3 regions of the Qipengyuania aurantiaca genome follow, and region 1 is predicted to be linked to each of the others. Evidence: predicted binding sites of a transcription regulator. Region 1 holds the regulator's gene; each other region holds the start of a gene.

Region 1 (7,276 bases):
CCGACCTCGAAGGGCTGGCCAGCGAACAGAGTGCCCCGCGCGCCTTCCTTGCCGCGCTGGAGCAAGCGCAGGGCGCGGGCTTCGGCCTGATCGCGGAGATCAAGAAAGCCTCGCCCTCCAAGGGCCTCATCCGTCCCGACTTCCAGCCCGCGGATCACGCGCGCGCCTATGCGGCAGGCGGTGCTGCCTGCCTTTCGGTCCTGACCGACGCGCCCTATTTCCAGGGCCACGAAGATTACCTGATCGCGGCGCGGGCTGCCTGCGATCTTCCCGTGCTGCGCAAGGATTTCATGGTCGATCCCTGGCAGGTCACCGAGGCGCGCGCCATCGGGGCGGATGCGATCCTGATCATCGTGGCCGCGATCGACGACACGCAGATGGCAGAGATCGAAGCGGCTGCCTTCGAGCAGGGAATGGACGTGCTGGTCGAGGTCCATGACGCCATGGAACTGGAGCGCGCGACGCGATTGAAGTCACGCCTTCTCGGGGTGAATAACCGCAATCTCAAGACCTTCGAGACTGATCTTGCCACGACGGAGGAACTTGCACGGCTTGCTCCGACCGATCGCTTGCTGGTTGGGGAAAGCGGTATCTTCACGCACGACGATTGCCAGCGGCTCGCCCGTTCGGGCGTGCGGAGCTTCCTCGTCGGCGAAAGCCTCATGCGGCAGGACGATGTCGAGGCGGGAACTCGCCGCTTGCTCGAAGGCTGATGCCCTGTCCTACCGTGGGAAACTGTGGCATGCAGTGGCCATGAACTCGATCTCCAGACACTCATTGGCGGCGGCAGAAGGCTCGCAAAAGCACCTTGCCGCGACGGTGAAGTTTTCTTCGCCAGGACCGTGCTCCATGCGCTCCATCGTTCAGCTTTACGGGGTCGTTCGATGAACAGACTTACTCATCTCGACGAGAACGGCGCGGCGCGCATGGTTGACGTGAGTGCAAAGCCCGAAACCGAGCGTACGGCCACGGCCGAGGGGCGGATTCGGATGCGGACCGATGCGCTCGAGGCGATGCTCGCTGGCGATGTACCCAAGGGCGATGCCCTCGCCACGGCACGGATTGCCGGCATCATGGCCGCCAAGAAGACCGGCGAACTCATCCCGCTTTGCCATCCTCTCGGGCTGGAAAGCGTGACCATCGAGTTCGAGCGCGAATCGGACGCGATCCGCGTCACCGCCAAGGCCGGATTGATCGGAAGGACCGGTGTCGAAATGGAGGCAATGACCGCCGCCAGCGTCGCTCTGCTCACGCTCTACGACATGGGCAAGGCGCTCGATCGCGGTATGGTGATCGAGGGTGTCCGCCTCCTTGCCAAGAGCGGCGGCAAGTCCGGCGAATGGCGCGCAGCGGACTGAAACGGGAACGCCTGTTCTTGCCCAACTGCCTCCAAAACGGCGGGATTGCTTGACTTGGCAGAAATGGTTGCCTAATTGTTCCACATTCGTTCACAGGGTTGTGAACAGATAATGTGACAAGGACCATGGGGAGAACCCGATGCTGACTGCCAAGCAGCACGAACTGATCCGCTTCATCCAGCAGAAGCTGGAAGAAACCGGCATTTCGCCTTCGTTCGAAGAGATGAAAGAAGCGCTCGATCTCAAGAGCAAGTCGGGCGTGCATCGCCTGATTTCCGCCTTGGAAGAACGCGGCTTCATCCGCCGCCTGCCCAACCGGGCGCGCGCGCTGGAAGTGATCAAGCTACCCGAGGATTCGGTCACCAGCCCGTCCAAGCCGGCAGCACCCGCCAACGACACGGTCGTCGCGGCGCACGCTCCGAAGGCGGCGGCTCCGGAACCCGCCAACGACATCATAGAAGTGCCGCTGCACGGACGGATTGCCGCCGGTGCTCCGATCGAGGCAATCGAGGGGCAGGCTTCGATGCCAGTCCCCGCGGCCCTGCTCGGCCCGGGCGATCACTACGCGCTCGAAGTCAGCGGCGATTCCATGATCGAGGCCGGGATTTTCGATGGCGACTTCGCCCTCGTAAAACGCGCCGAAACCGCACGCGATGGCGAGATCGTGGTGGCGCTCGTGGATAACGAGGAAGCGACGCTCAAATACCTGCGCAAGGAAGGCGCCATGGTGCGCCTCGATCCCGCCAATGGGGCCTATGAGCCGCAGGTCTACGAAGCAGGTCGGGTAAAAGTGCAGGGCAAGCTTGCTGGCCTTTTGCGCCGGTATCACTAAGCATGAGGTGGCGAGAATTGACCAGGGGGCGTTCCTGCGGAAGCGCCCCTTAGTCGTCCAAGCCGCCTTTCCACCAGCCATGCTCGCCTTGATGCATTGACACAGTCTCGACCCCTCCGGCCTCCAAGTCGATAACGGTTCCTCCACGCTCCTTCAGAAAGCGTCCGTCCGCTTTGAGCCAACGCGGCTGGCAACTGCGCGGCAACCAGCGGTCGGCGATCACTAGATCAGCCCTCTCGCACGCCGCGGCCAGCTCCCGCTCGTCGAGCCGCTCCCGGCTGCGGGCAACCAAGAGATGCCAGACCCGCTCGCCGCCCTCCATCGGCAGGGTGCAGAAGTCGGCACTGCACCGCGCCCCAGGCCAGTTGGCCATGGGCATCGACGCCGCTTCGACTCCCGCCAGTTCTGCAAGGCTGTCGTGCCCAAAGGAGCCCGGCTTGTCCCGCAGCATGAAGAGACGACCGTCACGATCGACCAGCCCCACATCCCGCCCATCACGCGAAATAAGAACGTCGGGCGCCGATGCCGTTGCCAGCAAAAGACCGCCGACCGCAGCAGGCAACAACCCGAGCAAGCGCGCCCTCCCGCGCCACAAGGCCAGCCAAAGACCGCCCGCGACGAACAGGAGCACCGTGAACAACCCGATATGCGGCACCAGCTTCACCGCCCCCGGTTGCGCTGAGGTGGTATGCGCGAGCAGCAAAAGCAGGTCGAGCGACTGGCCGGCGAGCCACCAGAACGGCGCGCCCAATCCGACCAGGTCGAACAGCAGCGCGGCGGCAATCAGGGGCATCGACACGAATGTCACGAGCGGGATCGCCAGGACGTTGGCAAAGGCCCCGTACAAGCCCGCGCGGTGGAAGTGGAAAAGCACGATCGGCATCAGCGCAATCTCGATCACCAAACCGGTCACAAAGAGCATCAGCATCCGCCTTGAGAGCCATCGCGTCCGGCTCTCTTCGCGCGGGGCAAGAAAGTCTTTCACCGGGCGCGCGTTGTGCAAAGCGACGATAGCGAGAACCGCCGCAAAGCTCATCTGGAAGCTGGGCCCAACCAACGTCTCCGGCCAGAGCAGGAGCACGACCGCAGCGGCAACTGCAACCATGCGTAGCGACAACGGCTCGCGCCCGAGCGCGAGCGCTATGAGTACCAGGATCGCCCCGATGCAACTCCTCACCGTCGGCACCTGCGCCCCGGTCAGCAAGGTGTAACCAATACCCGCGAACGCCGCGAATGCGGCGGCGACAAGGGGCAATCGCAACCTAAGGGTGATCCATGGCGACAGTGCAAAGAGCTTGATCGCAAGGAAATAGGCCGCAGCAATCACTGCACTCACATGCAGACCGCTGATCGCCAAGAGGTGAGTAAGCCCCGCGTCCCGCATGGCGACTTCGTTATCCTCCGCGATGGCGCCGCGATCCCCGCTGGCAAACGCAGCGGCGATGCTGCCCGCCGATCCGTCGAGATTGTCCCGGACATGGGCGGACAAGAAGCGCTGCGCCCTCGCGATAAGCCCTGTGTCCTTCCCGGCCTCCTCCACAATCTCGATCTCGCCTACGAGGGAGCCAGTGGCCGCGTATCCCTCGAACCACGCGGCGCGCGCAAAGTCGTATCCGCCGGGCAGGAGCGGCGGAGAAGGCGGCATCAATCGCGCGCGAAGGCGGACACGCGCGCCCTCGTCCAACCCTTCGATCGCCTTATCCAAGGGAACGTTGACCCGCAGCTTCATAGCTCGGCCTTCCGTGGCATCGCGGGTGGCAAGGACGAGCCGGTAACGCCCCTCGGCGGGTTGCTCCTGCTTGGACAAAATCCGCGCATCGAGCGCCATCAGGGTAGGCCGGTCGATCGGTTCTGCTCCGACGATATCGGACCTCGCCCAGACCACCGCCAACCCTGCCGCGAATGCAAGGCTGAGGCCGGTCAGCGCCAAGCGAAGATGTGCCCTCGCATCCTCCCCCTTCCATAGCGCCTGAGCAGCCAGAGCAATCAACGAAGCTAGCACGCCGGCCAGAACCCACTGCCAAGGCGTGTGAAGGACGAACCAGCTCCCCACGCCAGCAGCGAAGGCCACCACCAGCCACGGGGCGCGATCAAACCCGGAAGTGCCGAGAAAGCTCTCGAACGCGTCGCCAAATCTGGACATTGAAGCGCGCATGCGCCAAGGGCGCTGCACTGCAGCATTCTCGGATAAATCCGTATCGCTGATCGGAACCAGCGGCGTCCCCTGCGTCGCCATGCAAGTACCTGAAAGGAAAGAGCAAGGAATGGCAAGCGAAACCGGCAAACAGGTCGTCACGCGGTTCGCCCCCTCGCCCACCGGCTTCCTCCACATCGGCGGCGCGCGCACCGCGCTGTTCAACTGGCTCTATGCCCGCCACCACGGCGGCCGCGCGCTCCTGCGGATCGAAGATACCGATCGCAAGCGCAGCACGCAGGATGCCATCGACAAGATCATCGAGGGGCTCGACTGGCTCGGCCTCGATTACGACGACCCGCCCCTGTTCCAGTCCGACCGTGCCGCCCGCCATGCCGAGGTAGCCAACCAGCTTCTCGAGGCTGGTCACGCCTACAAGTGTTACGCCACGCCCGAAGAACTCGAGGCAATGCGGGCCGAGCAGCGCGCCAACAAGCAGCCCATGCGCTACGACCGTCGCTGGCGCGACCGCGACGAGAGCGAGGCACCGGAAGGCGCACCCTATGTGATCCGCCTCAAGGTCCCGACCGACGGCGAAACCGTGATCGAGGACGAGGTCCAGGGCAAGGTCACGGTGCAGAACGCCGAGATCGACGATTACGTGTTGCTGCGCGCCGATGGTACGCCCACCTACATGCTCGCCGTCGTGGTGGACGATCACGATATGGGCGTCACGCATATCATCCGCGGCGATGACCACCTGAACAACGCCTTCCGCCAGCTCCCCGTGATCCGAGCTATGGACGCGATTGAAGGCGGTTGGCCGGACCCGGTCTACGCCCATGTCCCGCTCATCCACGGAGCCGATGGCGCCAAGCTGTCCAAGCGCCACGGCGCGGTAGGCGTGGAAGCCTATCGCGACGAGGAAGGCGTCCTTCCCGAAGCGCTGTTCAACTACCTCCTCCGCCTTGGCTGGGGCCATGGCGACCGCGAGGAGATCACGCGCGGTGAAGCGGTCGAACTGTTCGATCTCGATGGCGTGGGCAAGAGCCCTTCGCGCTTCGACATCAAGAAGCTGCAGAACCTCAACGGGCATTACATCCGCGAGGCGGACGATGCGCGGCTCGCCAAACTGGTGGCCAAAAAGCTCGGCGGGAATGCCGACGAGAGGCTTCTGACCAATGCCATGCCGGTCCTGAAGCCGCGTGCCAAGAGCGTCGACGAACTCGTTGAAGGCGCAGCCTTTCTCTTCAAGCAACGCCCGCTGGAAATGACCGAGAAAGCCGCCGGGCTGCTCGACGACGAGGCACGCGTCCGCCTGGCTGGCCTTTCGGAGCGCCTCGCACAGGAAAATAACTGGACATTGGAGGCTCTCGAAGCCACTACGAAATCGTATGCCGAACAGCTCGAACTGGGCCTCGGCAAGCTGGCGCAGCCCATGCGGGCGGCGTTGACGGGCACGACCACGTCGCCCGGAATTTTCGATGTACTGGTCCTGCTGGGCAAGGAAGAGTCGCTGGCGCGTATCGACGCGCAGGCCTCGCCCGCAGGCAAGGAATAAGACGGACCAAGGAGACACGCGTGGCCGACAAGCAGGCAACTCTCAATCTCGGCGATCAGGCCCAGGACTTCCCCGTATTGGAAGGAAGCGTCGGACCCGACGTTATCGACATCCGCAAGCTCTACGGGGCGACCGGCAAGTTCACCTACGATCCGGGCTACAAGTCCACTGCGAGCTGCGAAAGCGCGCTCACCTATATCGACGGTGAAGCCGGCGTCCTGCTGCACCGCGGTTATCCGATCGGCCAGCTCGCCGAACACTCCAGCTTCATGGAGGTCGCCTACCTCCTGCTGAACGGCGAACTGCCGAACCAGACCGAGCTCGACGATTTCGACAACACGATCACGCGCCACACCATGGTGCACGACCAGCTGCGCCAGTTCTACCAGGGCTTCCGCCGCGATGCGCACCCGATGGCCATCATGTGCGGCGTTGTCGGCGCGCTGTCCGCGTTCTATCACGACAGCACCGACATCTCCGATCCCGAACAGCGCAAGATCGCCAGCCACCGTCTCATCGCCAAGATGCCGACGATTGCGGCGATGGCGTACAAATATGCGGTCGGCCAGCCCTTCATGCAGCCGAAGAACGACCTCAGCTACACGGGGAACTTCCTGCGCATGACCTTCGGCGTTCCGGCCGAAGAGTATGAAGTGCACCCGGCAATCGAAAAAGCGATGGACCGGATCTTCATCCTCCACGCCGATCACGAGCAGAACGCCTCGACCTCGACCGTGCGCCTTGCCGGTTCGTCGGGCGCAAACCCCTTCGCCTGCATCGCGGCCGGCATCGCCTGCCTGTGGGGTCCGGCGCATGGCGGCGCGAACGAAGCGGCGCTCAACATGCTGCAAGAAATCGGCTCGCCCGATCGCATCCCGCACTACATCGAACGCGCCAAGGACAAGAACGACCCGTTCCGCCTGATGGGCTTCGGTCACCGCGTCTACAAGAACTACGACCCGCGCGCGACGGTCATGCAGCAGACGCTGCGTGAGGTGTTCGAGGCGCTCAACGTCAGCGACCCGGTCTTCGAGACCGCACTCCAGCTCGAAGAACTCGCGCTGAACGACGATTACTTCAAGGAAAAGAAGCTCTTCCCGAACGTGGACTTCTATTCGGGCATTATCCTGAATTCGATTGGCTTCCCGACGACCATGTTCACCGCGCTCTTCGCCCTCGCCCGCACCGTGGGCTGGGTCGCGCAGTGGAACGAAATGATTTCGGATCCCGGCCAGGTCATCGGCCGTCCGCGCCAGCTCTACACCGGCCCGACCGAGCGCGATTACCCGCCCATCGGCCAGCGCTGAGCTCGCTAGAAACGATATGGATCAGGGGCGCTTCGGCGCCCCTTTTTCGTGGCCTCAGCCCGCGACTTAGGCGCCAGCTGGGAC
Region 2 (7,276 bases), 1.3 Mb from region 1:
TGATGCAGTTTCACCCGACCTGCCTCTACAATCTCGAGGTCAAGAACTTCCTCATTACAGAGGCGGTGCGCGGCGAGGGCGGACGGCTGTTCAACCCGGTGACGGGCGAACGCTACATGGAGAAATACGACCCCGAGCGCATGGAGCTGGCCCCGCGCGACATCGTGGCGCGCGCGAACGACGACCAGATCAAGCGCTACGGCCTCGACTATGTCCATCTCGACATCAGCCACCAGCAGCCCGAGTTCGTGATGGAACATTTCCCGACCATCCACGAAAAGCTGATGGGTCTCGGCATCGACATGACCAAGGGACCGATCCCGGTCGTGCCGGCCCAGCATTACACCTGCGGCGGGGTGAAGATCGGACTCGACGCCAAGACCGACCTGCCCGGCCTCTGGGCTGCGGGCGAATGCACCGAGAGCGGGCTCCACGGCGCCAACCGCCTTGCGTCCAACAGTCTGCTCGAATGCTTCGTTTTCGGCGAAGCGGCGGCCAAGGACATCCTCGAATGCTGGGACAAGCTCGACGACCCGCCCAAAATCCTGCCATGGGACGAAAGCCGCGTGACCGATTCCGACGAGGAAGTGGTCATCAAGCAGAACTGGACCGAGATCCGCCGCTTCATGTGGAACTATGTCGGCATCGTGCGCACCACCAAGCGGTTGGAACGCGCAGGCAACAGGATCGAGATGCTGCGCCAGGAGGTGGAGGACTATTACGGCAGCTTCCGCGTCACCACCGACCTCATCGAGCTGCGTAACCTGCTCGAATGCGCCAATCTGATCGTGAAAAGTGCGCTCAAACGCCACGAAAGCCGCGGCCTGCATTTCATCCTCGACTATCCGGAGACGAGCCCGGTGGCGCGCGACACGCTGCTGATTCCGTAGCTCCCGGGACATCACGCAGGGCGGATCGGGGGCAATCTTTACCTTTCGCGCGTTATGGGGAGTGAACCGGGGACCCCATCATGCGATTCTACAAGGCGACTTCCTTCCTTTTTCCGCGCCATTACCCGGCGCGAATGTTCGCCCTGTGCTTCGGCGCAGTGCACATTCCGCTTGTGACCTTCCTCGTCTTCGAGGCGCTGCGTGGTGAGTGGCATTGGGGTATTTTCCTCGCCCTGCTCGTGGCGACCGTTGTCGGAAGCGTCGCGGCAATCCTCGGCATTCACGGCCTGCTCGCCCCGATCGACGAGGCCTCGCGTGCGCTCAGGGCCATGCGTGACGGCGACCTGTCGCGCCCGGTCCCTATCGGAGGCCCCGATTTGGCGGGTCACCTTCTTGAATCGGTCGCCCACGCCTCGCGCTCGACCGCAGACAAGATCGACAATTTGCAGGAATTGGCCAACACCGACCTCCTGACCGGCCTCCTCAACCGCCGCGGTTTTTTCGAGGCGATGGACGCGCGCGAAAAAATGTCCGGCACGCTGGCCGTCATCGACACGAACAATTTCAAGCGGGTCAACGACCTTCATGGCCACCTTGAAGGGGATCGCGTCCTTCGCATGATGGGCGAGCGCCTTCGTGAAGTGATGTCGGGTGAGGACGCCGCAGCGCGTTGGGGCGGGGACGAATTCCTGGTCTTCTTCGCCCATCGCTCCGAAGACGAGGCGACGAAGGCCCTTGCCACCCTTGCGCAAGGTCTCGAACGCCGACCCCTGACCCGGATCGACGGCAAGCCTTTCGGCTTTTCTTCCGGCACGACGGCAATCGATGAAAATGACCGCGGCCTGCTCGATGCGGCTGTCGCCCGTGCCGACGAGCCGCTTTATCGCGACAAGCGCAGGGCTCGCGGACTGGTGGACGCCTGAGCTTCGGCGAGCAGCGGGCGGAGGTTAACCGCGCCCCTGGCCGATCCGCTTCATAATGGCGCGCTGCGGCCAGTCGTCCAGAGCGAATTCGCGCACCAGGCTTTCGGGCACCGGGTGGACGAAGGAGATGCCCAGGGCATCGCCCAATTGCCAGGCGATCCGGCCGCCGACCGAGTAATCGGGGGCGAGGAACACGTCGCAGCGGTCGCCCACTTCGACTTCTGCATTCGGCGATTCCACCATGCAACCCTGCTGCGAGAGGTTTCGCATGGTGCCGAAGAGCTGGTAGGCGCCCAGCGCGATACGAACGCTTTCGCGCGTCGAACTCCTCTCGGCAATCCTGCGCTCAATATTCATGAGGCCCTCTCCCAAGGTGCAGAAATACTACAAATAGAAGTCGGTCGATTGTAGTAAAACGACAAGCTGCGCTCCCGTTTACTTTCTGTTTACTATAAGCAGCCCGATTTACGCCTGGGCGATGGACAAACGCGCCGGATTGCGGTGATGTGCGCTGCGAGGACATCAGAAAGAGGAGCGACGCGTGCCGAAGGTCACAGCAAACGGGATCGATATCCATTACGAAGAGCATGGCGATCCGGCCCATCCGGCGATGCTGCTCATCATGGGCTTCGGCGCGCAGCTGACCCTGTGGCCCGACGAGCTGGTCGAAGCCCTTGCCGCGCGCGGATACCGCGTCATCCGTTATGACAACCGCGATATCGGCCTCAGCCACAAGTTCGACGGGGTGAAGGCACCCGGGCTGGTCAAGATGACGCTGATGTCCAAGATCGGCATGACCCCGCGCGTGCCCTATGGCCTTGCCGACATGGCCGCCGACGGGATCGGCCTGCTCGATGCGCTGGACATCGACAAGGCGCATATCGTGGGCGCGAGCATGGGCGGCATGATCGCGCAGCATGTCGCGGCAAAATATCCCGAACGCTGCCTCAGCTTCACCCAGATCTTTTCGACCACCGGCAATCCCAAGCTGCCGCCCGCGCGCAAGGAAGCGCTGCAGGCGCTGGTCACGCGGCCTTCGAGCGATGCCGAGGATGCGCTGGTCGAACACGGCATCATGCTCGCGCGGACCATCGGCTCGCCTGGCTATCCGGCGCCCGAGGAACGCCTGCGCGAACGCACGCTCACCAGCGTGCGCCGCAGCTTTTATCCCGAAGGTCCGACGCGGCACCTCTCGGCCATCGTCGCCGATGGCGACCGCCGCCCGATGCTGCGCGAAATCACCGTGCCGACCCTTGTTCTGCATGGCGAGGACGATCCGCTCGTACCGTGCGAAGGCGGGCGGGACACCGCGGCCTGTATTCCGGACGCGAAGCTGGAGACCATCCCCGGCTGGGGGCACGATCTTCCGCTGGAACTGGTCGAGCCGCTGTCCGACAAGATCGCGGGGCACGCCTCTTCGGCGACGAACTGAAGGGCGATTGCGACAAATCGCGCCGAATTTTTCGCGCAGGTATCGGCGAACTGGAGGCTCGCTCTGCGAGTCCCTTTCGCGGGGCTATCCCAAGGTTTCGCGATCTGGTCGATTAAGGTCTGGCGGGGCACGTGAGCTTGCGCCGAAATGTAAGAAACGGTCCAGATTGTATGTCCCCGTCACGCGCTATTGTGTCATTTGACACAGGCTCGGAGCGGGTTCAATTAAAGCAACGGTAGCCAAAGGTGCCCGCAGGACCCGGCTCTCCGATCGACCAACGACCGTACTCGCTAGAAGAATGAAAACGGCAGTCGCGATCAACGTGTAACTCTCTGCGGCCGATCATCGCTTTATTCCAAAGGATGATCACCATGTACAAAATTGTCACCCTCTCCCTCGCTCTTGCGGCCACGGCCGTCCTGCTCGCCGAGCCGGTTACCGCCGGTGCGGAAGAACCCAGCATCGTCGTTACGCCGGAGAAATCCCACGCGCAGTTCGTCGCGACCGTCTCGCGCGATCTCGATGACCAGCTCGAAGCCGCCTCGCGGTATCCCTACCTCCCGTTTGGGGAAGGGATCACCAAGGTGCGCTTCACGCGCACTGCCGACGGCGCTCCGGAAAACGTAACGATTTACCGCAAGTCGGGCATCCGCACCCTCGACAGGATCGCACGCCGGGCGGTGAGCAATTTGCGAACCCTCAACGAAGTGCCGGCCGATCTCGGACCCGACCAGGTCTACCAGGCCAACATCGTGTTCGCGAATAACGCCGAACGTGCGGAGGAATTGCAGGACCAACTGATAGCCGAAGAAACTGCGCGGTTTGCATCCGATCCCTCCGAGCGCAGGGTCTTCGCCTTCGGTAGCGCAGCGGCCCGTCCGTCCTCCTGAACCGCGCTACCGTTTCCCGGCCAAAATGAAACTGTCCGGCCGGGAACGCCCCGGTGCCACGTCATGTTCTGCGGGAACAGGCGTGTCGCCGGGGTTCGTTTTGTCCCGCTGGCTACCGGGTCGACAAGCAACTCACGGCAAGGAAATGTCGCGGTCCGAGTCGAATGATTCACAAGCCGGCAGCATCATTTTTGCCCCAAAGATTTTTTGCACGGCTGCATTTTTGGGCTTGCGATTTCGCAAAGCCAGCTTGGTCCACGCGTCGCTGCATCGCATCATCGGATCCGGTCCACAGGCACTCTCCATACGCGTGTTAAAAATTCGTTGACCCTCTTGCGCCCGACTCGCTCCTGATTCAGTATCTAGTGGTCGGTTGCCTGGGGGTACCCACAAGACCTAGCGATTATCCCGAAGCTCCCCATATGGGAGAGGTGGCGGATTCGCCCCGGTCTGTGGAGAAAATGGGGAGAAGTTTCGCACCCCGGACAAGGCATTCGATGGTAGGCGGGTAGGGCTCCCGTCGACTCGACAGGAACGCGGCACGACGGGCGATCGCAGGACCCGTACGGCCCGCACAGACACAGATGGTGGGGCAACATGGATTTCAAAGGCGGAGACGAAGCGGCGATGGCACTGGACCTCGAAACGGACACCACGACCGAGGACAGCGATGGCGCGGCGTCGAAAGCCACCGACAAGGCGGTGAGCATGGCGAAGGACGATAAGGGCAGCGACGAACTCGTCGCCGAAAAGGCGGGTGAAGCGATGGCCGGTGCCATGGCCGAAGTTGCCAAGGCTGCGGCTGCCAAGGAAGATTCCAAGAAGGTCCTCGACCGCCGCTTCGACGTGAAGACGGACGACAGCCGCAACGATCTCCTCACCGAGTTCGGTAAGGAGACGCTGGAAGACCGTTACCTGCTGCCCGGCGAAACCTATCAGGACCTGTTCGCCCGCGTCGCCGACTATTTCGCCGACGACCAGGACCACGCCCAGCGCCTTTACGACTACATCTCAAAGCTGTGGTTCATGCCCGCGACCCCCGTTCTCTCGAACGGCGGCACCACGCGCGGCCTGCCCATCTCCTGCTATTTGAACTCGGTTTCGGACAGCCTCGACGGCATCGTCGGCACCTGGAACGAGAACGTGTGGCTCGCTTCGAAGGGCGGCGGCATCGGCACCTATTGGGGGAATGTCCGCGGCATCGGCGAGCCGGTCGGCCTCAACGGCAAGACCAGCGGCATCATTCCCTTCGTCCGCGTGATGGACAGCCTGACGCTCGCGATCTCGCAAGGGTCCCTGCGCCGCGGCTCGGCGGCCTGCTACATCGACGTCAACCACCCGGAAATCGAGGAATTCCTCGAAATCCGTAAGCCCTCGGGCGACTTCAACCGCAAGGCGCTGAACCTGCACCACGGCGTGCTGATCACCGATGCCTTCATGGAAGCGGTCCGCAACGGTGAGGAATTCGACCTCGTCAGCCCCAAGGACGGCAGCGTCCGCAAGACGGTCGACGCGCGTTCGCTCTTCCAGAAGCTCGTCGAGACCCGCCTTGCGACGGGCGAGCCCTACATCGTCTTCTCGGACACGGTGAACCGCATGATGCCCAAGCATCACCGCGATCTCGGCCTCAAGGTCTCGACTTCGAACCTGTGCGCCGAAATTACCCTGCCGACCGGCATCGACCACCTCGGCAACGACCGCACCGCAGTCTGCTGCCTGTCCTCGCTCAACATCGAGAAGTGGGACGAGTGGAACACCGAAAAGCAGTTCATCGAGGACGTCATGCGCTTCCTCGACAACGTCCTGCAGGATTACATCGACCGCGCGCCCGACGAGATGGCGCGCGCGAAATACTCCGCGATGCGCGAACGTAGCGTCGGCCTCGGCGTGATGGGCTTCCACTCCTTCCTCCAGCAGAAGGGCATCGGCTTCGAAAGCCCGATGGCTAAGGTCTGGAACCTGAAGATGTTCAAGCACATCCAGGGCAAGGCGTCGGAAGCTTCCATGGTGCTCGCACAGGAACGCGGCGCCTGCCCTGATGCCGAGGACATGGGCGCGATGGAACGCTTCAGCTGCAAGATGGCGATCGCCCCGACCGCGTCGATCTCGATCATCTGCGGCGGCACCAGCGCCTGCATCGAGCCGATCCCGGCGAACATCTACACCCACAAGACGCTTTCGGGCAGCTTCGTGGTGAAGAACCCCTATCTCGAAAAGCTGCTCGACAAGAAGAGCAAGAACTCGACCGCGATCTGGAATTCGATCCTCGAGAAGGGCGGCAGCGTCCAGCACCTCGACTTCCTGACTCCCGAAGAAAAGGCGACCTTCAAGACCAGCTTCGAAATAGACCAGCGCTGGCTGCTCGAATTCGCCGCTGACCGCGCGCCCTATATCGACCAGGCGCAGTCGCTGAACCTCTTCATCCCGGCCGATGTCGACAAGTGGGACCTGATGATGCTGCACTTCCAGGCGTGGGAGAAGGGCATCAAGTCGCTCTATTACCTCCGCTCGAAGTCGGTGCAGCGCGCCGGTTTCGCCGGTGGCGTTGAGGCCGACAACACCGCCGACGCCGCGAAATACGAACTCGCCGCCGGTGCCGAGCAGACCGATTACGAGGAATGCCTCGCCTGCCAGTAAGCGGCAGCGGTAATTGGAAAGGCCCCGTCCTCCTAATGGGAGGGCGGGGCTTTTTCGTGGAGGATCGATGCTGCGGCTACAGCGCGTCCGTCAGCCCTTTTAGGCGCGATAAAGGGCCCGGCCCGCGTGCCGGAAGAACGCGGTTGCTATCGCCTTTTTCGTTGTCGTGAATCAGCTTACTTGCCCGGGCGGCGCAGGTCACAGAAAGGGCAAGGTCGAATTCCCGGCGGGCGAGGCGCGCTATGCCGCCAGCTCGCACCGGTCGCGGCCCGCGCGTTTGGCGTTGTAGAGTGCCCTGTCGGCGGTGCTCAGCAGCATCCCGAGGTCCGGCGCGCCGGCGGCACCATGGACCGCGATGCCGATGCTGACCGTGCAGCTCGCCGTCTCTTGGTCTTCACGCATTGGAATTTCGATATGGCTGATGGCGCTGCGCATTTCCTCGGCGAGCGTGATGGGGTTCGCGCCGTCCAGCGGCTCCAGCAGGACGACGAATTCTTCCCCGCC
Region 3 (7,276 bases), 210 kb from region 1:
CCTTCTTCGTAGAACAGGCGATTGATACCGGTGCCGGTAAGGAAGGGGACGGCGTCTCCGCCACCAAGCGGGACTTCGTACCACTCGATGATGCCGTTGTCGGCGCGCTCCTGATAGATCACCGTGTCGCCGCGGTAGCCAAGACCCACCAGTGCGGCAGATCCGGTTGCGTCCCGGCCCTGGGCCAGGGTTTGTGCGCTCCCGTTCGAAACCGTCCAGCTCCCGCTATCACGGTCGACGTCGATGGTCGCGGCGACCGCGCCATTGGGGGAGAGCACCCAGTCGCGCCATGTGTCGTCATTGGCGCGATTGGCGATGCGGCGCGCCTTCCCGGTGGCGACGTCGACTTCGTAGAGGTAGCGGCCCGACCATAACAGGCCCTGCACCTGGCGGCGGTTGCGCTCCCACGCGCCGAAATAGGCCTTCCACTGGTCGCCGTGGCGGCGGGTGCCGAAAGAGCCGAACACCGCGTTGAACAGCGACTTGTCGCCCGCGAACACGGTCTGCAATTCGCCGTCGAAGGTGGCGGGCACGATATGGGCGGTCCAGGCTTCCATCTTGTCCTGATTCATGAAGCCCCAGATTTCGGCGGTGCTGCTGGTGACGAGCAGGATGCGATCGTTGCCGATCCAGTCGATGCTGCGCACCTTGGCATCGTCCAGCGTCATCTTACGCATCAGCTGCATGTCGGGGCCGACGAAGAGGATCAGCCGCTCGTCGCCGATAGTGGTGATGAGCGCAAAGTTCTGCCCGTCGGGCGAGATCGCTGCGTCCTCGACATCGGGCAACTCGCCATAGGCCGACAGCGGCGGCGGGCTGGACGTTTGGGCCTGCGCGGCCCCGATACCGGCGATGCCAAGCGCAATGGATATGGCGAACGAAAAGAAACGACCCAAGATAGACATACGACCCCCAAAGTAATCGCCTGTCTTCTCGCGCATAAATGGTAAGCGTTCAACCTCTGTGCGCCTTGCCCCTTTCCCTTTTGCCCAGCCTCGACTAGACGCGCCCATCCTATGGCCAGACCCAAGCCCGCCACCTTCGACAAGCAGAAGACCGTCGCCGACAACCGGCGCGTGCGGTTCGATTACCATGTCGAGGAGACGTTCGAGGCGGGTCTCGCGTTGCAGGGCACCGAGGTGAAGGCCCTGCGCGCGGGCGAGGCGAGCATCAAGGAAAGCTACGCCGAAGTGCGCGACGGGCAGGTGTGGCTGATAAACGCCAATATTCCCGAATATTCGCACGGCAACCGCCTCAACCACGAGCCGCGCCGGCCGCGAAAGCTGCTGCTTCATTCGCGCGAGATCGAAAAGCTGTTTGGCGCGGTCGAGCGCAAGGGCATGACGCTGGTCCCGCTGTCGATCTATTTCAACTCGACGGGCCGCGCGAAGGTCGAGCTGGCGCTGGCCAAGGGCAAGCAGGCGCACGACAAGCGCCAGACGATCAAGGATCGCGACTGGAAGCGCGACAAGGCCCGGTTGATGCGGGAAAAGGGCTGAGAGCGCTCCGCTACCCCTTTCGTAACGCCTTCGTGCTAACCACATCGACTGTCATGCAAGTTTCGTCGTACACTCCTTGCAATACGCCCTTGCGCGCGCCAGTTGGGCGGCGCATGGCAGGATCGTGGCAGTGAGCGGGTTCAAGTCCAAGACTTTCCTTGCGGATTTCCTCCGCAAGCACATGCCCACGCGCGAAGAAATGGCGAAGAACCGTTTCCTCAAGCCGATCGCCCACCGTTTCCTGACACCCGAACTCTGGCGCTTCACCCGGCGCAGCGTACCGCGCGGCGTGGCGCTCGGACTGTTTGCGGCCTTCATCGTGCCGATCGGCCAGATCTTCCTCGCCGCCTTCCTTGCTCTGCCGGCTAGAGCGAACGTGCCGCTGTCCGCGCTTGTGACTTTCGTCACCAATCCCTTCACGCTGCCCTTCTGGCTGATAATCGCCAACAAGACAGGGCGGTTGGTGCTCAACATTGACGCGGCCATGGGAGCAGGCGCCGGGCAATTGGCCGATGATGGCGGCGCGCTCGCCCGCTGGCTCGAGGTCGGAGGGGTGACCGCTTTCGGCTTCCTCGTCCTCGCCATCGTCAGTGCGGCGGTGGGATACCTCCTGTCCAGCTTCATCTGGCGCATCGTCATTGCACGCCGCCGCACGAAGCGCCTCGCCAGGATGGAAGCGCGGCTCGACGAACGGCTGCGGGAGCGGGGCGAGTGAGCCTGCTTACCGAAACCGAGAACGAGGGCTTGCCGCCGGTCCCGCTGTTGCTGGGCATATTGCTCGCCTTCGCGGTGTCGGTCGGCCTCGTCTGGCTGGCCGCCGACAGTTCAATCACCGCGCTCGCCTATGGCGGGGCGCTTATCGCCATCGTTCTTGCGCTCTTGCTCGCCCCGCGCTTCCGCCCGGCGCAGGCTGCCGACGGATTCCAGCAGCCCGACTGGACGGTGACCGCCGCCGCGATCCAGAACCGCCGCCGCGCCGTGGCGGTGCTCGACCGCGCCAATCGCCTGACCTGCGCCAACGACACTTACGAGAAGTGGTTCGGCGGCGACCTCGCCCCGCACGAATTGCCTTTCGACGAAGAGGCCAAACGCAAGCTCGCCGAGGCCGCCCGCTCGGCCTGGCGTGAGGGCGAGGGTTCCAGCGGCGAGCTCGCGCTCGAGGGTTCGGACCGCCGCTTCGAACTCGCGATCGAACGGGTCGGTCGCGGCGAGGACTACCTCGTCTGGCGTTTCAGCGAAGTCGTGCGCACGCGCAGCTATGACGGGATGAACGAGAGGATTTCGGGTCCGCTCGGCCAGATCATGTCGCGCTCCGGCATCGAACTCGCCATCGTCGCGCCCGACGGCATCGTGCAGTCGGCAACCCCGGGCCTTGCCGAGCGCGCGCTGGGCGAACGCGGCGCGAAGCTTGCTGGGCAGGAATTCGTCCAGCTTTTGCGGTCCGATGATCGCGATCGCATCTTCTTCGCGCGCGAGGGGCAGCAGGGCTCGCCGCAGACGCTGGTGCATGTTCCGCTCGATCCGCCCGGCGGCAAGGACGCGCAGGGAGGCGAAGCGGCGCCTGCGCTCATGCTGCTGGTCGACAGCACCGTCGGCATCGGTGGGGGATGGCAAGGCAGCGGCAAGGCGGCGATTCCGCAGCTCGAAGCGCTCCTGTCCGCGCTCCCGCTTGGCCTTGCCCTGACCGACCGCGACGGGAGGTTCCTTTTCGCCAACAAGGCTTTCCTGCGCGCGGTGGAACGCGAAGGATCGGGCTTGCCGCAATTCCCCTCCGACCTCGTGGTGCGCGAGGACAAGGCGGCCATGGCCGATACCGTCCGCCGCTTCGCCAAGGGTGCGACGGCAAGCGGCGACATGGCGGTGCGCCTCGCCAACGACAAGGAAGAGCCGGTCTCCATCGGCCTAGCCGGCGTGCGCGGGCTGGGCGATGCCGCTGTGCTCCTGTCGATCAGCGATTCCACCGAGGAAAAGCGCCTGCGCCGCCAGGTTGCACAGGCCACCAAGATGCAGGCCGTCGGCCAGCTTGCCGGCGGTGTCGCGCACGACTTCAACAACGTGCTGACCGCCATCATCGGCTATTGCGACCTCATGCTGCTGCGCCACACGCCGGGCGACAGCGACTATGACGACATCCAGCAGATCAAGGCGAACTCGAACCGCGCCGCCTCGCTGACCCGCCAGCTGCTCGCCTTCTCGCGCCAGCAGACGCTGCGCCCCGTCGTGCTGCAAATGCCCGACGTAGTGAGCGAGGTGAGCCAGCTGCTGAAGCGCCTGATGGGCGACAAGATCGAGTTCTCCGTCCGCCACGACCGCGAATTGGGCCCGGTCCGCGCCGACCCGCAGCAGCTCGAACAGGTCATCATCAACCTGGCCGTGAACGCGCGTGACGCGATGCAGAGCCATGCCGCGCGCCTCGGCAAGCAGGACTGGAAGGGGCGTCTGACGCTCGCCACCCGCCGCGTGTCGGCGCGCGACGTGCGCAAGATGGGCATCGATATCATGCCCGCCGACGACTATACCGTCCTCATCGTGCAGGACACGGGCGGCGGCATCCCGGGCGAGCATCTCAACAAGATCTTCGAACCCTTCTTCACCACCAAGGAGCAGGGGAAGGGCACTGGCCTCGGCCTTTCCACGGTCTACGGCATCGTGAAACAGTCGAACGGCTTCATCTTCGCCGACAACGTCACCGATTCCAGCGGCGAGGCGGCCGGCGCGCGCTTCACCATGTACCTGCCGGTCCACAAGGGCGAGATGCCGGCCAACCAGCGTGGTGAGGATCGCGAGGATACCAAGGCCAGCGAATGGGCCGGCGGCGGCACGCTGCTGCTGGTAGAAGACGAGGACATGGTCCGCGCCGTGGCCGAACGCGCGCTCACCCGCGCCGGCTATTCGGTCACGACCGCGCGCGATGGGGAGGAGGGCCTCGCCCAGATCGCCAATGGCGAGATCGAGTTCGATCTGATCGTGTCGGACGTCGTCATGCCGGCGATGGACGGCCCGGCGATGGCGCGCGCGATCCGCAAGGTGAAGCCCGATGTGCCGATCCTGTTCATGTCCGGCTATGCCGAGGAGCAGCTGCGCAACGACATCGATATCGACAATATGTACTTCATTCCCAAGCCCTTCAGCGTTCAGCAGATCAACGCGAAGGTCTCGGAAGTTTTGCAGGCGCAGGCCAAGGTCGACGCCTGACAGGGTGCGGAAGCCCCAGATTTCTGCGCTTTTTGACCCTGTTGAAGAAAATTTCGTTCCACTCTTGTTCTATGAGAACAAATTGGGTACACCTCTTCGCAGTTGATGAGTTGGAAACGGCTCTGGAAATGCGAAAGGGGAATATGTCATGGCGGCCAGTCTGAAGCTTGTAGGGGATAAGAAAGTGGACGCAGACCGCCAGAAGGCATTGGACGCCGCGCTTGCGCAGATCGATCGCGCATTCGGCAAAGGCTCGGCGATGAAGCTGGGCCAGAAGGAAGCGATGAATGTGGAGGCGATCTCCACCGGCTCGCTCGGCCTCGATATTGCATTGGGCATCGGCGGCCTGCCCAAGGGCCGCGTGATCGAAGTCTACGGTCCGGAAAGCTCGGGCAAGACCACGCTGGCGCTGCACGCCATCGCCGAAGCGCAGAAGGCGGGCGGTACCGCGGCTTTCGTCGATGCGGAACACGCTCTCGATCCGGTCTATGCCAAGAAGCTGGGCGTCGATGTGGACGAGCTGATCGTCTCGCAGCCCGACACCGGCGAACAGGCGCTCGAAATCACCGATACGCTGGTGCGTTCGAACGCCATCGACATCCTCGTGGTCGACTCGGTTGCCGCGCTGGTTCCCCGCGCCGAGATCGAAGGCGAGATGGGCGACAGCCACGTCGGCCTCCAGGCGCGTCTCATGTCGCAATCGCTGCGCAAGCTCACCGGTTCGATCAACCGCTCCAAGTGCATGGTGATCTTCATCAATCAGCTGCGCATGAAGATCGGCGTGATGTACGGTAACCCCGAAACCACCACGGGCGGCAACGCGCTCAAGTTCTACGCCTCGGTTCGTCTCGACATCCGCCGCACCGGCCAGATCAAGGACCGTGACGAGGTGATCGGCAACTCGACCCGCGTGAAGGTCGTCAAGAACAAGGTCGCCCCGCCGTTCAAGCAGGTCGAATTCGACATCATGTATGGCGAAGGCATCTCCAAGATCGGCGAGATCCTCGATCTGGGCGTGAAGGCGGGCCTGGTCGAGAAGTCGGGCAGCTGGTTCAGCTATGACAGCGTCCGCATCGGCCAGGGCCGCGAGAACGCCAAGACCTTCCTCAAGGAAAACCCCGAAATGTGCGCCAAGTTGGAAGCTGCGATCCGCGGCAAAACCGACGAGGTCGCCGAAGAGATGATGACTGGTCCGGACGCGGAAGACTGATCACATCGCTTCAAGCGGGGGCGCGTGCGGCACCTCATTCCCCGCCGCACGTCACAGCCGGACTGTCCCCCGGCGCTCCCGGAAACACGGAAAGCCGGTGCGCGCGCTCTCTCCTATTGCCGCCGCACCGGCTTTTCGTGTGTCTGGGCCTGATCCCGAATTGAGGCTGGCCTAGTGCGCTCCGTCTCCCTAGGCAGGAGACAACCAGCAGGGGAGAGCGCATGACTATCACCGTCCACCACCTCAACAACAGCCGCTCGCAGCGGATACTGTGGCTGCTCGAGGAACTCGGGGCCGATTACGAGATCGTGGCCTACCAGCGCGATGCGACGACCAATCTCGCGCCGCCCGAACTCAAGCAGGCGCATCCGCTGGGCAAGTCGCCGGTCATCGAGGACGATGGCCGACGGGTCGCCGAAAGCGGTGCGATTATCGAGTATCTGTGTGAACGGCACGGCGGCGAGAGCTGGCTTCCCGATCGATCGTCCAACGCCTGGATCGACCACCTCGAATGGATGCAGTTCGGCGAAAGCTCGTTTTTCGTGCCCGTCATGCTAAAGCTGGTCGCCGGCCGCCTGGGCGAGGCTGCAGCTCCGGCCATGCCGCGGATCGACGAGCAGCTTGCCGCGCATATCGAGTACGCCGAGAACAACATCTCCGACGACCTCCATTTTGTCGGCTCCGACTGGTCCGCCGCCGACGTCATGATGAGCTTCCCTGCCGAAATCGCGGTGATGCAGGGGTATGGCGAAAAGGCGCCCAAGCTGGCCCGTTTCGTCGAGGCGATACATGCACGCCCCGCCTGGCAACGCGCCCGCGAACGCGGCGGCGCCTATTTCGGATGGTGAGCGAATGACTTCGGGTTCGGAATGGAAAGACCGTGTCGGCCAGAGCTGGGCGAGGGAGTGGTAGCGAACGGATCGCAGTTTCGGTGAGCTAACCTCTCGGCTTCTCGAAACGGCAGTGGCCCACTCCTATGAAAGGGCGCTCGATATCGGTTGCGGTGCGGGCGAAATTACCCTCGAACTGGCTCAGGCGAACGCCGCTGCATCGCATCTGGGCATCGATATCAGCCCTGAGCTTCTCGTAGTCGCGCGCGAGAGAACGACCGGCCTTGCCAACACCGCATTCGAACTTTGCGATGCATCCGGTTGGACCTCGGACACCGGTCGAAAGCCCGATTTGCTGGTCTCCCGCCATGGCGTGATGTTCTTCGGCGATCCCGCAAAGGCGTTCGATCACCTGCGTTCGCAGTCAGAACCAGATGCCCGCATGGTTTTCAGTTGCTTCCGCACTCCGGCGGAAAACGGATGGATCCGTGAACTCGCTGCCATCGTCCCTCCCGGTGGCGAGGCGCCTGACCCCCGTGCGC

Evidence for each region. The regulator LexA, encoded in region 1, represses DNA repair genes until DNA is damaged. The targets are predictions, from matches to a motif close to GTTCCNCNCTTGTTCT.
Region 2: the regulator LexA is predicted to act here: its motif matches at 4,592-4,607, upstream of K3148_RS06485 (ribonucleoside-diphosphate reductase subunit alpha).
Region 3: the regulator LexA is predicted to act here: its motif matches at 4,750-4,765, upstream of recA (recombinase RecA).

Annotation. Positions count from the first base shown of each region.
Region 1 covers NZ_CP081295.1:2,584,994-2,592,269, forward strand. The annotation lists gene trpC (indole-3-glycerol phosphate synthase TrpC) at 1-713, shown strand, start outside; gene moaC (cyclic pyranopterin monophosphate synthase MoaC) at 885-1,358, shown strand; gene lexA (transcriptional repressor LexA) at 1,498-2,190, shown strand; gene K3148_RS12620 (ComEC/Rec2 family competence protein) at 2,240-4,426, opposite strand; gene gltX (glutamate--tRNA ligase) at 4,455-5,885, shown strand; gene K3148_RS12630 (citrate synthase) at 5,906-7,192, shown strand; gene K3148_RS12635 (sensor histidine kinase) at 7,259-7,276, opposite strand, start outside.
Region 2 covers NZ_CP081295.1:1,326,970-1,334,245, forward strand. The annotation lists gene nadB (L-aspartate oxidase) at 1-890, shown strand, start outside; gene K3148_RS06465 (GGDEF domain-containing protein) at 971-1,813, shown strand; gene K3148_RS06470 (PilZ domain-containing protein) at 1,838-2,170, opposite strand; gene K3148_RS06475 (alpha/beta fold hydrolase) at 2,355-3,245, shown strand; gene K3148_RS06480 (energy transducer TonB) at 3,617-4,135, shown strand; gene K3148_RS06485 (ribonucleoside-diphosphate reductase subunit alpha) at 4,733-6,772, shown strand; gene K3148_RS06490 (GGDEF domain-containing protein) at 7,013-7,276, opposite strand, start outside.
Region 3 covers NZ_CP081295.1:2,372,538-2,379,813, forward strand. The annotation lists gene K3148_RS11585 (alpha/beta hydrolase family protein) at 1-905, opposite strand, end outside; gene smpB (SsrA-binding protein SmpB) at 1,017-1,499, shown strand; gene K3148_RS11595 (DUF2062 domain-containing protein) at 1,630-2,214, shown strand; gene K3148_RS11600 (hybrid sensor histidine kinase/response regulator) at 2,211-4,694, shown strand; gene recA (recombinase RecA) at 4,843-5,904, shown strand; gene K3148_RS11610 (glutathione S-transferase family protein) at 6,126-6,752, shown strand; partial or broken gene K3148_RS11615 (class I SAM-dependent methyltransferase) at 6,850-7,276, shown strand, end outside.